One region of the Peribacillus sp. TH14 genome, then DNA from elsewhere that is predicted to be linked to it. Evidence: riboswitches for the same ligand, from Rfam matches in the RefSeq annotation. Region 1 holds a riboswitch; each other region holds the start of a gene.

Evidence for each region. Region 1 has a riboswitch for thiamine pyrophosphate ahead of tenA (thiaminase II). Riboswitches for the same ligand answer to the same signal wherever they lie in the genome.
Region 2: it holds a riboswitch for thiamine pyrophosphate, as region 1 does, so the genes downstream of both, tenA (thiaminase II) here and tenA (thiaminase II) in region 1, are expected to answer to the same signal.
Region 3: it holds a riboswitch for thiamine pyrophosphate, as region 1 does, so the genes downstream of both, thiC (phosphomethylpyrimidine synthase ThiC) here and tenA (thiaminase II) in region 1, are expected to answer to the same signal.
Region 4: it holds a riboswitch for thiamine pyrophosphate, as region 1 does, so the genes downstream of both, JFU50_RS16815 (ABC transporter substrate-binding protein) here and tenA (thiaminase II) in region 1, are expected to answer to the same signal.

The regions. Positions count from the first base shown of each region.
Region 1 is NZ_JAEKEK010000001.1:525,116-528,547, forward strand. Features, by position in the region: gene JFU50_RS02685 (GNAT family N-acetyltransferase) at 88-594, shown strand; gene JFU50_RS02690 (aspartyl-phosphate phosphatase Spo0E family protein) at 684-875, opposite strand; gene JFU50_RS02695 (Fur-regulated basic protein FbpA) at 1,150-1,365, opposite strand; SAM riboswitch class I at 1,512-1,616, opposite strand; TPP riboswitch at 1,775-1,878, shown strand; TPP riboswitch at 1,957-2,046, shown strand; gene tenA (thiaminase II) at 2,165-2,854, shown strand; gene thiD (bifunctional hydroxymethylpyrimidine kinase/phosphomethylpyrimidine kinase) at 2,867-3,432, shown strand, end outside.
Region 2 is NZ_JAEKEK010000001.1:5,278,756-5,282,187, reverse strand. Features, by position in the region: gene JFU50_RS25440 (SDR family NAD(P)-dependent oxidoreductase) at 1-97, shown strand, start outside; gene JFU50_RS25435 (acyl-CoA dehydrogenase family protein) at 319-1,470, shown strand; TPP riboswitch at 1,685-1,813, shown strand; gene tenA (thiaminase II) at 1,966-2,649, shown strand; gene JFU50_RS25425 (ECF transporter S component) at 2,662-3,246, shown strand; gene JFU50_RS25420 (ABC transporter ATP-binding protein) at 3,259-3,432, shown strand, end outside.
Region 3 is NZ_JAEKEK010000001.1:1,228,204-1,231,635, reverse strand. Features, by position in the region: gene JFU50_RS06120 (histidine phosphatase family protein) at 1-169, shown strand, start outside; gene JFU50_RS06115 (HAD family hydrolase) at 350-1,138, shown strand; TPP riboswitch at 1,289-1,405, shown strand; gene thiC (phosphomethylpyrimidine synthase ThiC) at 1,539-3,320, shown strand; gene JFU50_RS06105 (hypothetical protein) at 3,343-3,432, shown strand, end outside.
Region 4 is NZ_JAEKEK010000001.1:3,471,817-3,475,248, forward strand. Features, by position in the region: gene rarD (EamA family transporter RarD) at 1-709, shown strand, start outside; gene JFU50_RS16810 (protein-glutamine gamma-glutamyltransferase) at 872-1,699, opposite strand; TPP riboswitch at 1,921-2,030, shown strand; gene JFU50_RS16815 (ABC transporter substrate-binding protein) at 2,162-3,166, shown strand; gene JFU50_RS16820 (thiamine-binding protein) at 3,178-3,432, shown strand, end outside.

The DNA of each region.
Region 1 (3,432 bases):
TTTCGTCAACCTCCTTTTATTCATAAATAGGGTGGGAATCCCATGTTTCTGGAGATTGTATACATAATAAGGATAGGAGTTAAAATGATGGATCAGTATATAGATTTTAGGGATGCAGAACTAACAGATTTACCAAGAGTAGTCGAAATATATAATTCGACTATTGCTTCAAGGATGGTCACTGCAGATACAGAACCTGTTTCAGTGCAATCGAGGCTTAAATGGTTTGAGGAACATCATTCAGAAAAACGACCGCTTTATATTATTACATTCGAAGGGAAAACTGCTGGATGGATGAGTTTTCAATCTTTCTATGGTAGGCCAGCCTATGATTCCACTGCCGAGATCAGCATATATATTGATGATTATTTCCGGGGAAAAGGAATTGGACAAATTTCGATTCAAAAGGCAATTGAAGTGAGTCCAAAATTAGGAGTTAAGACACTACTTGGTTTTATATTTGCTCACAATACACCGAGCATAAGACTGTTTTCTAAATTTGGTTTTGAAGAATGGGCGCATTTACCTCAAGTTGCCGAGCTAGATGGTATTGAACGGGATTTAGTAATCCTTGGTAAGCGTGTTAATATTTGAATTTCATTATTTAAAAGCTATTGCCTTCATTCAGCAGTAGCCTTTTTTAGTTTAAATGAAGGAATCTATTTTAAAGTCACTGACGAAATTTAAAAATCACTATAAACTTTCTTAAGCAAAAAATATTCTGATTTTCTTTTATTTGGTATAGCATTTAACAGCGAATCCAATTCTTGACTTGCTTGAACAGTTAGAAGGCTTGTAAAACCATAATCAGCTGCCAATTTAATCATTTCCCGTCTCTTTTCTTCTATTCTTTCTACGGTTATCTGTGGGGGCATCTATAGTCACTTCCTATTTATTCAATTTTCTTACACTTTTTATGATAAAGAAATAAATAGTTAAAATCAACCATATATGGAAATCAAAATGTGTTATTCCACAAAATAAATGTGACAAAAAGCCTATTCTATTCCCTGTTTGTGTCTTTTTTGTGACATTTTATATTCTTGACAAATATAAAAAAGCATTCACTCATGTACACTGCGAATGCTTTAATAATATTCATCAGATTAAATAATATTTTAAGATAGTAAAGTATTTTAAGAACTCTTACTATGTCATCCACTCTGAAGGAGACTCGATATTAGGTCTATTTATAACAATCTTATATTCATCTTCAAGCACTTTTAAAGGAACATCATAAAGATGTCTTTCATCAGAGGTTTTATAAACTCCATTCGCTAATAACTCTTCAATCAGCAATGCCTTCCTCTGTTCAATTCTCTTAAATAATTCTGCCATGTAAATGGCTCCTTTCCTTGTCTTCATCAGCCCGCCTTCATATGAGCTAAATTGTAGTAACAGGTATCATTTTCACCAAATTATATCTTTTCTATTATGTCACTAAACGTTATTTCACAAAAATAAAAGCCTCTTCTAATTCAAGAAGAGGCTTACAGTAGTCCGTTCGGCTCTTCTTATCTTCCAAGCGTATGCTTGTTGGATGTAGCACAGTTCCCAAAATGGGTCTGCTGCCGAGGTTTCTTTGGGCCAAGTCCCTCCACCTCTCTGGATAAGAATTCAATATATAAATGATGTAGACATGATTTTATCCCAATATTCTTCAAAAGTCAATCACATGGTTCTCCCTTTTTTTGATAGGTATTCTCTATAGACCCCATTCAAATTGGGTTGCAATTTCCTGGCTTTCTGATATGATGTCAGTAATTACATACATTCACACCACTAGGGGAGTCTTTTTAAGACTGAGATGGAATTTGTTCCGGACCCTTTGAACCTGAACCGGATCATACCGGCGGAGGGAAGTGGATGATATCGTCTTTAAACACATGACTTTATCCATCTGCCCCGCTCCGTATTTCAGGAGCGGTTTTTTTTTCAGATGGAAAAGGTGAATAATTAGACTGCTAGGGGAGCACTTTTGCTGAGAATCAAACCCTTTGCACCTGATCTGGTCATACCAGCGGAGGGAAGCAGGCTGTAAGAAGGAATTTGCTTCTTCCTCGGTAACAGCCGCTTTCTTTCAGAGAGCGGTTTTTTTGTTTATCAGATAGTGTATGCATACTTTACAATTTTAGTAAATTTTAAATTTCAAGGAGGATGTACCATGGAGAATACAAAATTAGAAACCTTCAGTGATAGACTTCATGAACGGGCAAAAGGAATCTGGAAAAGGAACCATACACATCCCTTTGTTCAGGCGATTGGAGATGGGACGCTTTCAGAAAAGAAATTTGCCTATTACCTAAAGCAGGACTATATCTATCTTATGGATTATTCCAAACTCTTTGCGTTAGGAGTCATCAAAGCTCATAATCTCGAAACCATGGCTAAGTTTGCAAGTATTTTGAATGAAACCCTTCAAGTAGAAATGGATATCCATCGACATTATGCTTTGGAATTCGGAATCAGCTCAATCGAATTGGAAAATACAGAACCTACTCCAACCACTCTAGCTTATACGGGTTACATGCTAAATGCAGCCCAAAATGGGACTTTGGCCGACCTGATTGCCTGCCTCCTTCCATGCGCTTGGGATTATTATGAGATCGGCTTGCTATTAAAAGAACAAAATGGTGAAGCATTAGAAAACAATCGCTATGCTGATTGGATTAAATCATATTCGTCTCCTGAATTCGGTAAAGCACACAAATGGCTGATTGCTTTGTTGGAAGAGTTAACAGAAGGCATGCCTGAAAAGGAACTTCTTAGATTAGAGAAGCATTTTTTGGTGACTTCCCGTTATGAATATTTATTCTGGGATATGGTTCAAAATGAGCAGGATTGGCCACTGTAGGATGTTGTCATGATGATGAATCCAATCAAGAAAATGACGTTGACTGCCATGATCACGGCCATTACTACCATAACTAGTTCATTCATTTTCATCCCGGCCGGATTTGCAAAAATCTTTCCGATTCAGCATCTGGCAAATGTCATGACAGCCGTTTTATTGGGACCGGCTTATGCGGTAACACAAACTTTTTTAGTTTCCATCATTAGAAACATGTCTGGTACAGGTTCAATTTTCGCCTTTCCGGGCAGCATGATCGGTGCACTATTGGCTGCCGTCCTTTATCGAAAAACACAAAGCTTGAAATTCGCTTGTTTAGGGGAAGTGATAGGGACCGGCATTCTTGGATCCCTAGCTTGTTATCCCCTTGCTGTCCTCCTATTGGGAGAAAAAGCAGCTATTTTTGGTTTTTTACCAGCTTTTATGCTTAGTTCATTCGCAGGTGCCATTTTAGCTTTCATTTTACTGAAAATACTTTTAAAAAATAATTATATGAAGGGGTTTTTTATGAAAACAGCGTTAACCATCGCAGGCTCTGACTCAGGGGGCGGTGCTGGAATACAAGCTGATTTAAAAACATT
Region 2 (3,432 bases), 4.8 Mb from region 1:
AGATATTGCCGGTGCTGTGGCCTATTTTGTTTCGGAAGAAGCAGGATATGTAACTGGGCAAACTCTTTCCGTCAATGGCGGCTTAACCATGGTTTGACTTTATGAAACTGATTAAATGGTAATCACAAAAAGTAAAACTATAGCCTGAAAATATTTCTTAGGATTTTTAATCACCCAGTGGGTCAAATAGGTTGATTTTGTTTGATTTGATAGCCATTTGTATTATTTCGAAGCTTAGGAGAATAGTATCCTCCTATATGTAAAAGAAATCGGGTTAAGGAATTAAACCTAATACCAATAGAAGGGGGAGAAAATACCGTGAATTTTGAATTTTCAGACGATATCAAAATTTTAAAACAAGGAATCCGAGAATTTATTGATAACGAAGTAGAACCACATGCCATGTTAATTGAAGAAAGCAATGAAATCCCAGAAATCATTATGGGGAAATCGAAAGAAATGGGACTGTTTGGCCTTAGCATTCCTGTAGAATATGGTGGGTTAGGCATTGATATGGTAGGGAAATGCGCCATTCTAGAGGAGTTGGGAAGAACACATAACGGTTATACAACAGTAATAGGCGGACATACGGGAATTGGCGGCGTTGGAATTGTAGAGATGGGAAATGAAGAACAAAAACGCAGATATTTACCTGACATGGCATCAGGTGACAGAATTGGCGCTTTTGCTTTAACTGAACCAAGCGCAGGTTCACATGCCTCAAATCTGAAAACAACAGCGGTTAAAAAGGGTGAAAAGTATATCCTGAATGGAAGCAAACATTACATTACTAATGCTCCAATCGCAGATGTGTTTACAGTAATGGCTGTTACAGATCCTTCTAAGGGTGCAAAAGGAATCACATCTTTTATCGTCGAAAAAGACTCCCCAGGATTTCAACTAGGAAAAATCGAACGGAAAATGGGCCTTCATGGTTCACATTCTTCTGAAATTTTCTTTGAGGATTGTGAAGTTCCAGTTGAGAATGTATTGGGTGAAGAGGGGCAAGGGTATATGAATGCCCTGAAAATCTTGGCGAATGGACGTGCAGGAATGGCAGCACGAAACCTAGGGTCGTGTGAAAAATTACTTGAGATGTCGATTGATTTTGCTCATATGAGAATTCAGTTCGACAAACCAATCTTCGAACAACAAATTATTCAACATTACTTGGCAGATATGGCATTAGATACAGAAGCCCTTCGATCCATGACCTATCGCGTTGCGTGGATGGTTGATCAAAAAAAGAACGTCATTAAAAATGCGGCTATGGTCAAGTTACTTGGTTCAGAAACGTATAATCGTGTAGCTGATAAGGCTCTCCAAATTCATGGAGGGATTGGTTACATTTCTGAATATCCCATTGAACGTTTTTATCGTGATGCACGTATTACGAGAATTTATGAAGGTACATCCGAAATCCAAAAGAATATCATAGCGGCTCAGCTTCATAAACAGTACCAACGATAATTAGGAAAGCAGGATTAATAGTAAAATAAACTTTGCTTAAGGTTAATAGAGAATATTTTTTATGTGATTAAGTTCGATTTCCAAAGAGTATGTTAGGCGATTTTTTATTTAACATATCGTTGGATTTTATACATTACTAAAAAAACTTTATTTAATAAGTTTGACAATTAGATTGAACGTGTTAATATAAAGGCAAATGAACTAAATATACAATTTGTACCACTAGGGGTGCTTTACAGGTAAAAGTCAATTTTACCGCAGAAGCTGAGATTAAAGTATAACTTTAAGACCCTTAGAACCTGATCTGGTTTACACCAGCGTAGGGAAGTGGGGTCATGAAACAATACGTTTATGTATTATTTCAAGTACAACCACTTTCTTTACGTCGGTAAAGGAAGTGGTTTTTTATTTGCTCAAAAGAGGTGATTATAGGTTACCAATCATTATTTATCCAGTTTCATTGCTTAATAAAATACAAATTTGGAGGTATAGAAAATGAAATTTTCAGAGGTCATTCGTAAAGAAGTAGATCATATTTGGGAAGCAAGCTTCAATCACCCGTTTGTTAGAGGAATTGGAGATGGCACATTGCCAGTAGAGTGTTTTCGTTTTTATGTCATGCAAGATGCATATTATTTATCTCACTTTGCTAGAGTTCAAGCTTTAGGTGCAGTCAAAGCAACAGATTTACATACAACTAGTCGACTAGCAAGCCATGCACAAGGAACATATGAAGCTGAATTAAAGCTTCATGAAAATTTTTCTGAGAGATTAGGTATTACAGAAGAAGAAAGGAAAAACTTTAAGCCTGCTCCTACTGCCTATGCCTACACATCCCATATGTATCGTGCCGCGTATTCTGGCCATTTAGGGGATGTGATTGCGGCCATCTTACCGTGTTACTGGCTGTACTATGAAATAGGTGAAAAACTGCAAGGGTGTATACCTGATGAGCCAATTTATCAAGAGTGGATTGCGGCATACGGAGGAGAATGGTTCCGTACGTTGGTAGAAGAACAAATCGCGAGACTTGATGAGATCGCTGAAAAAGTAACGGAAGAAGACAAAGAAAGAATGAAAGAGCATTTTATCCTTAGCAGTCAATATGAATACTCATTTTGGGAAATGGCTTATCGCTTAGAAACTTGGCCAGTGCATAAGGAAACATTAGAAGTATAAAGGAGATTGACAATGAGAAAAGGGTTGAAATTAACGGATATTTTAGTCACAATCGTGATTGCCGTCGCATTTGGAATAGTTTATATCCTTTGGGGATCGATATATTATTCCGTTAAACCATTAGGGTTACATGTAGATCAATTAATTTATGGAATGTGGTTTATAGCAGGGCCCGTTGCTTTTTTAGTTATGAGGAAACCGGGTGTGGCTCTGTTGGCAGAAATCGCGGCAGCGTCCGGTGAATTCTTTTTAGGTTCACCGTGGGGATTAACCGTACTCTTATATGGAGTTGTACAAGGAGTATTCGCGGAACTGGTGTTTATGGCGTTCAGGTATAAAAAGTTTAATATGTCGGTTGCTGTATTAGCGGCGATAGCTTCATGTGTAGGATCGGTCCTCATGGATTTTGCATACGGAGAAATTGGTGCCCTCTCTCTTTGGAATTTACTATTATTTATGATTGCAAGATTTATCGGGTCAATTTTCTTTGCTGGTGTATTTGCTTACTATCTAGTAAAAGTATTAGAAGCAACAGGAGTAACTAATCTAGTTCGTCCAGTATCAAGTAAGGATTATGCTGCACTGGATCAAAAGTAGAGGTTGATAAGTATGGAACGAATAGCTCTTGTTGAAAAGTTAAGATTGAAGTTTCCCGGTGATGAGTCCTTGATATTCAAGGACTTATCCGTCTCGTTTGATAAAGGTGAAAAAGTTCTATTGTTGGGACCGTCCGGATGTGGAAAGTCTACACTTTTGCAAGTGTTAAGTGGGCTGATCCCACAT
Region 3 (3,432 bases), 700 kb from region 1:
CAATAAAGTATTGGACGAGCTTCTCGCAAAAGGAGAGCAGGATGTTTTGATTGTGAGTCATGCTGCTCTCATGGTATATATGAGGAAAGAGCTGATCCGACGGGGATTCGCAGGTCCAAAGTTTAAGATTGCTAGTAATGGAAAGTTGTATGTGTTCGAAAGAAAATAAGGAAAAACTCGCATGTGAACTTTTTTAAGTTTTCATGAGCAAATAGGGTAAGCCTTTTGATATTTCAAAGAAAGATGAAGGCATTTTACCGATAGTTATTCTTTTTCTAATGGTTGTGGTTTATTATTGTAATAGTGTAATTTTTTCGAATTCAATGGTAGGGAAAAGAGGGTGAGCATTTTGGTAAAGGCAGTTTTTTTTGATTTAGATGATACGTTACTTTGGGATCAGAAGAGTGTGAAAGAGGCTTTTATAGCGACATGCGAATTGGCAAAGGCGAAATATGATTTGAATGTTGACGAGTTTGAGGAAGCGGTACGGAAAGAAGCACGTGAGCTTTATTCTTCTTATGATACATATGAATTTACGCAAATGATCGGTATCAACCCGTTTGAAGGACTTTGGGGTAATTTTCAAGATGATCATGATGAATTCCGTAAGATGGCCGAGATTGTACCAGCTTATCGGAAAGAGGCATGGACAAGAGGCTTGAAGGCATTAGGGATAGATGACCCGGCATTTGGTCTTGAGCTAGCAGAACGTTTCCCTGCTGAGAGACGGAAAAAACCATTTATTTATGAAGAAACATTCCAGGTGTTAGATGAGTTAAAAGGGAAGTACAAATTGTTATTGCTGACGAATGGTTCGCCTGAGCTTCAAAATACGAAGCTTGAAATCACGCCTGAGTTAGTTCCTTATTTCGATCAAATCGTTATTTCCGGCGCGTTTGGACGTGGGAAACCGGATGCTTCTATTTTCGAGCATGCATTAGAAATCATGGAGCTTGATAAGCATGAAGTATTAATGGTCGGCGACAATTTAATGACGGATATCCTTGGTGCATCACGTGCAGGCATTAAATCGGTTTGGATAAACCGTCATGATAAGGAACGGAATGAAGTCATCCCTAATTATGAAATTACGCATTTAGAGGAGCTTTTTCCTATCCTTGAGAGTCTAAATAAATAACGGATATATCCCCTTCAAGTAGTAAGTTCAAAAAAACTTAACTTGGAGGGGATTTTATTTAATTCAAAACATGGCATTAAAATAATAGGTCTTTGAATTTATTTACAAACCAAAATGGATGGTATATAGTTACCATGTAATAATTAATATTATTCAGACTAGGGGTGTCCAATAAAAGTTGGGCTGAGAGAGAAGCGCGTTAAAGCTTCTTAACCCTCAGGACCTGATCTGGTTCATACCAGCGTGGGGAAGTTAGAATCTACTATTCAATGACATGTAATTTGGTCATTTCTGTAGTCATACTAACTTTAGCCGGGTCTTAAATATGAGACCTGGCTTTTTCGTGCGAAAATGGATTGGATTTTGTCCTTTTTAATCTAACTTAAAAAGGAGAAATGAAATCATGAGTAATTCAGTAAATGACATGAACGTTTCAATTATGTCCAATTTTGCAGGAAGTAAAAAAGTTTATGTAGAGGGGTCTAGACCTGATATAAAAGTTCCTATGCGTGAAATTAAACTAAGTCCCACAACAGGAGCATTTGGTGAAGAGGAAAATTTACCTCTACGCGTATATGATACTAGCGGTTTCTATACGGATTCTGAGTATTCTATTGATATTCGTAAAGGTCTTGACCCTATTAGACGCAACTGGGTTCTTGAACGGGAAGACGTTGAAGAGTATGTGGGGCGTAAAATAAAACCAGAAGATAATGGGTATAAAAAAGTTGAGTCTCATTCCAAAGCAGAAGTTTTTCCGGGATTGATAAGAAATCCTTTGCGTGCAAAGAAGGGGAGAAACATAACCCAACTCCATTATGCTCGTAAAGGTATCATTACCCCAGAAATGGAGTTTATTTCGATTAGAGAAAGTGTTTCCGCTGAGTTTGTACGAGATGAAGTAGCTAGCGGGCGGGCCATTATACCGGCTAATATTAACCATCCTGAAAGTGAGCCGATGATTATCGGACGTAATTTTCATGTGAAAATAAATGCGAATATTGGGAATTCAGCGGTTAGTTCATCCATCGAAAATGAAGTAGAAAAAATGACTTGGGCCACTCGCTGGGGAGCCGATAACATCATGGATCTCTCTACCGGAAAAAATATACACACAACCCGTGAATGGATTATTAGAAATTCGCCTGTACCTGTTGGAACAGTACCGATTTATCAAGCGCTTGAAAAAGTAGATGGAGTCGCTGAAAATTTAACATGGGAGGTTTTTCGGGATACTTTAATTGAGCAGGCTGAGCAAGGTGTTGATTACTTTACCATACATGCTGGTGTGCTTCTGCGATATATCCCATTAACAGCAAAGCGGATGACGGGAATTGTTTCCCGTGGGGGTTCTATTATGGCTCAATGGTGTCTGGCTCATCATGAAGAAAGCTTCCTCTATACTCATTTTGAAGAAATCTGTGAAATCATGAAAGCATATGATGTATCTTTCTCATTAGGAGATGGACTTCGTCCTGGATCTATTGCAGATGCAAACGACGAGGCGCAATTTGCGGAATTGGAAACATTGGGTGAACTAACAAAGATTGCTTGGAAACATGATGTACAAGTTATGGTTGAGGGGCCCGGTCACGTTCCAATGCATTTAATTAAAGAAAATATGGATAAGCAACTGGAAGTTTGTCAAGAAGCCCCATTCTATACATTGGGACCCCTAACAACTGATATAGCTCCTGGCTACGATCATATTACTTCTGCGATTGGGGCTGCCATGATTGGCTGGTTTGGAACTGCGATGCTTTGTTATGTGACACCGAAAGAGCACCTTGGTCTTCCAAATAAAGAGGATGTTCGAATAGGGGTTATTACGTATAAAATTGCAGCCCATGCCGCTGACCTAGCAAAAGGCCATCCAAATGCTCAAAAACGAGATGATGCCCTTTCAAAAGCAAGATTCGAATTTCGTTGGAGAGATCAGTTTAATCTATCGCTCGATCCTGAAAGAGCCGTTGAATATCACGATGAAACTCTGCCTGCTGAGGGTGCCAAAACAGCTCACTTTTGTTCAATGTGCGGTCCTAAATTCTGCAGCATGAGAATCTCACAAGATATTCGTGATTTAGCTAAAGAAAAAGGGCTTGGTTTTGAGTCTGTAATTGATGAAGGCTTGAAAGAAAAAGCGAATGAATTTAGAAACACAGACGGAAAAATCTATCAATAATATGGACGAAAAGGAGAATTCGATGAATCGAGTAATCCAGATTAAAGTTGAAATAAAACAGTTGGAAAATCAGCTGGATCAGCTTAAAAAAGAGCTGAGTATTTTTCGGGAA
Region 4 (3,432 bases), 2.9 Mb from region 1:
CAAATTATTCGCGGCATTGCTTACGGCATCACTGCTTGTTACAGCTAATTGGGGAGTGTTCATATGGGCTGTTAATTCGGGCCGGATTCTCGACACGAGCCTCGGCTATTATATCAATCCGCTAGTCAGTGTTTTGTTGGGAGTAATAGTCTTAAAGGAAAAATTGAGCGGGGTACAGATTGTGTCGTTCCTGCTCGCAGGAATCGGTGTATTGATACTTGGTATTCATTTCGGTACGATCCCCTGGGTCTCTCTAGTCTTAGCCATGACATTTGGGTTATACGGTCTGGCAAAAAAAATGATAAAGGCAGAATCAGCAATCGGACTGACACTCGAAACGATGATGGTAACCCCTCTTGCTCTAGGTTACTTGATATATTTGATGTTCCAATCCGAATCACAATTTTTAACCTCAGGGAGCACAAGCTTGCTGTTAGTTGGCGGTGGGATTGCCACGGCTCTACCGCTATTATATTTTGCAAAAGGGGCAGAAAAGATACCGTTATCGATGCTTGGCATTTTTCAGTATATTGCTCCAACCTTAACCTTGTTAATCGGGGTATTTGTCTATCATGAAAGTTTTACAAAAGCACATCTTTTAGCCTTTTTATTCATTTGGTCTGCCTTGGTGGTTTATACGCTTTCCATTACAAAATGGGGGAAGGCAGGGACACGTAGGTTTAAAGAAAAAAGAAACTTTGGTGCATAAAAAGAAAAAAACGCTTGAGGAAATCCATTTCCCAAGCGTTTTTTTTATAGTGATACACGTCACTCTGAAAAAAATTGTTAGTCAGTGTCGAGTTTCACAAGCTATTAAAATAAACGAAAAGTGATTCAAAATCTATATCTTTAATAAGAGAAACGGTTAATCCTACGCTAGAAAAGTTCTCGAGCCTATTTCAGAAACAATTATATTGGATAGGCAGTCATGAAGCGACACGGAGTTATTACGGGGGATATTTGGCTTGAATTGACTATAGTGGGAACTATTTATACTTACAATATGCTTTGTTAGGAACGCTGATATGATGGCATTCCACTTTCTATTGCTATTTAATTCATCGATGATTCCTTGTTGATTGGTAATCCCAATCCCATGGCCATAAAAGAGGTTTTCTCCAAGGAATATCGCATTTTCCCCTTGCCATTCTGGAGTGCTCGGGTCGTAATCTGGGTTTTTGAAGTAAACACAGTCGCCTGGTACATAACCCGTCCCTTCATGAACTCGAAGAATCAAATTCTGCGGATAGTGCCAGTCATAAAGAGTAAGGCCTGAAAAAAGACGGTCAAAATTCTTAGGACCAACCGTATCTAAAACAGCTTTTAAAAAAACAATGACTATCGCTGTCCCGCATTCGAAAGCGTAAAGACTTCCGTTAATGAAAATATCCTCAAGTGCCAGATGAGGGGGTACGCTTGGTTTAAGCTCAAATGCTCCATCTTTTGTAAGTCGCCAATATTGTTCATTGCATACAGAATCCTCGAGTATTGTAAATTCAGGATTACTCTTATCTAACGAAACGGCAGCTTTATTGACTTGCAGCCTCATCTCTATATCGAATTTAAGATCTTCCATTGTCTTATATACAAAAATATTCGGATATTTCCACATTAATTGGAGAATTTCTAATGCTTTTTCAGATATTATACCTGGTTGGATTTGACTGACATCTAACCATTTTTGATTAATTTTTATCATAATCATATCCACCTCTTGGTCACAAAATTAAATGATTAATTCAAGTAGTTCAAGAACTATCTACAGTGTAATAATAATTATTATATGAGTTGCTGAACAATACTGATCAAATTTTATTCCTATTACTGAGGATGATCAGAATGGCCCATCGTTAGAAGAAGCAAATTAGTATTCCCTTTTCTGTATGAATTGATATAATGAGAGAGAAAAGTTCATATGTGCAAGAAATGTAGGGGAGCCGGTATTGCTGGCTGAGATTGCGTCCTTAAGATGCTGACTCTTTGAACCTGATCTGGATGATGCCAGCGGAGGGAACATATTATGACTGACTTTCTGTTTTGTATGTTAACGTCCGAATTCATCCTCGGGCGTTTTTGTTTTTTAATCTATTATTTGGATGGGGACTGGCACCCAATAAAGTTTCGGCATATGGACCTTATATAATGTGTAGGAGGAAAAATAGTGAATAAATTATTGCCACTGATAACTTTGTTATTCCTTTTAGCTGGATGTGGTGCTGGCGGCACTACTGAAAAGGAAGAAGCAGGTAAAAATGAAGACAATAAAGAATTAAAAAAGGTTTCGGTTGTTCTCGATTGGACACCGAATACAAACCATACAGGATTGTATGTAGCGAAGGAAAAAGGGTATTTTAAAGAACAAGGCCTGGATGTAGAAATTATCATGCCAGGTGAGGCAGGAGCTGATAAGCTTGTGGCTTCAGGGAAATCAGAATTTGGCGTGAGCTACCAGGAGGGCATTACACAGGCTCGTGTGCAAGGCGTGCCGATTGTTTCGTTAGCGGCTGTCATCCAGCATAATACCTCAGGATTCGCTTCTCCTGTGGCTAAAAATATTAAAACACCTAAGGATTTTGAAGGGAAAACGTATGGTGGCTGGGGGTCTCCAGTTGAAAAGGCTATCATCGAATCTCTCATGACAAAAGATAATGCGGATGTAAATAAAGTGGAAATAGTAAATACAGGCGACTCGGATTTTTTCACTTCAGTGAAAAGAGATATTGATTTCGCTTGGATTTATTATGGATGGACAGGTATTGAGGCTGAATTGCGAAATGAAAAGCTGAATATGGTTTACTTAACTGATTACTCAGATAAGCTCGATTACTATACGCCTGTTTTGACCACAAATGAAAAGATGATTAAAGAGGATCCAGATACTGTTAAAGCGTTCGTAGAGGCAACTTCGAAAGGGTACCAGTTTGCGATTAAGAATCCTGATGATGCGGCAGACATTTTAATCAAGGCTGCACCAGATCTAGATAAAAAGCTAGTGAAGAAAAGCCAGAAGTGGCTTGCATCTAAGTATCAGGATGATGCTCCTAGATGGGGTGAACAAAAGCTTGAAATTTGGAAGAATTATAGTGAGTGGATGACTGAAAATAATCTTCTTGAAGGTGATTTCGATCCTGAGAAAGCATTTACCAATGAATTTTTACCACAATAGGAGGAACTACAATGGCAAACTCATTAATTAGTATACAAATTATTCCTAAAGGGGAAAATGTCATCCCCTTAGTCGATGAAGCGATCAAAATCATCGATGAATCAGGTGTCAAGTACGAGGTGCACCCGCTTGAAACAACAATGGAAGGTGAGCTTTCTGAGCTTCTGGCCGTTATAGAAAAAATGAATGTGAGAATGATTGAAATAGGTTCGCCGAATGTCATTTCCCAAGTGAAAATATTGTACCAGCCTAGCGGAATCACGATG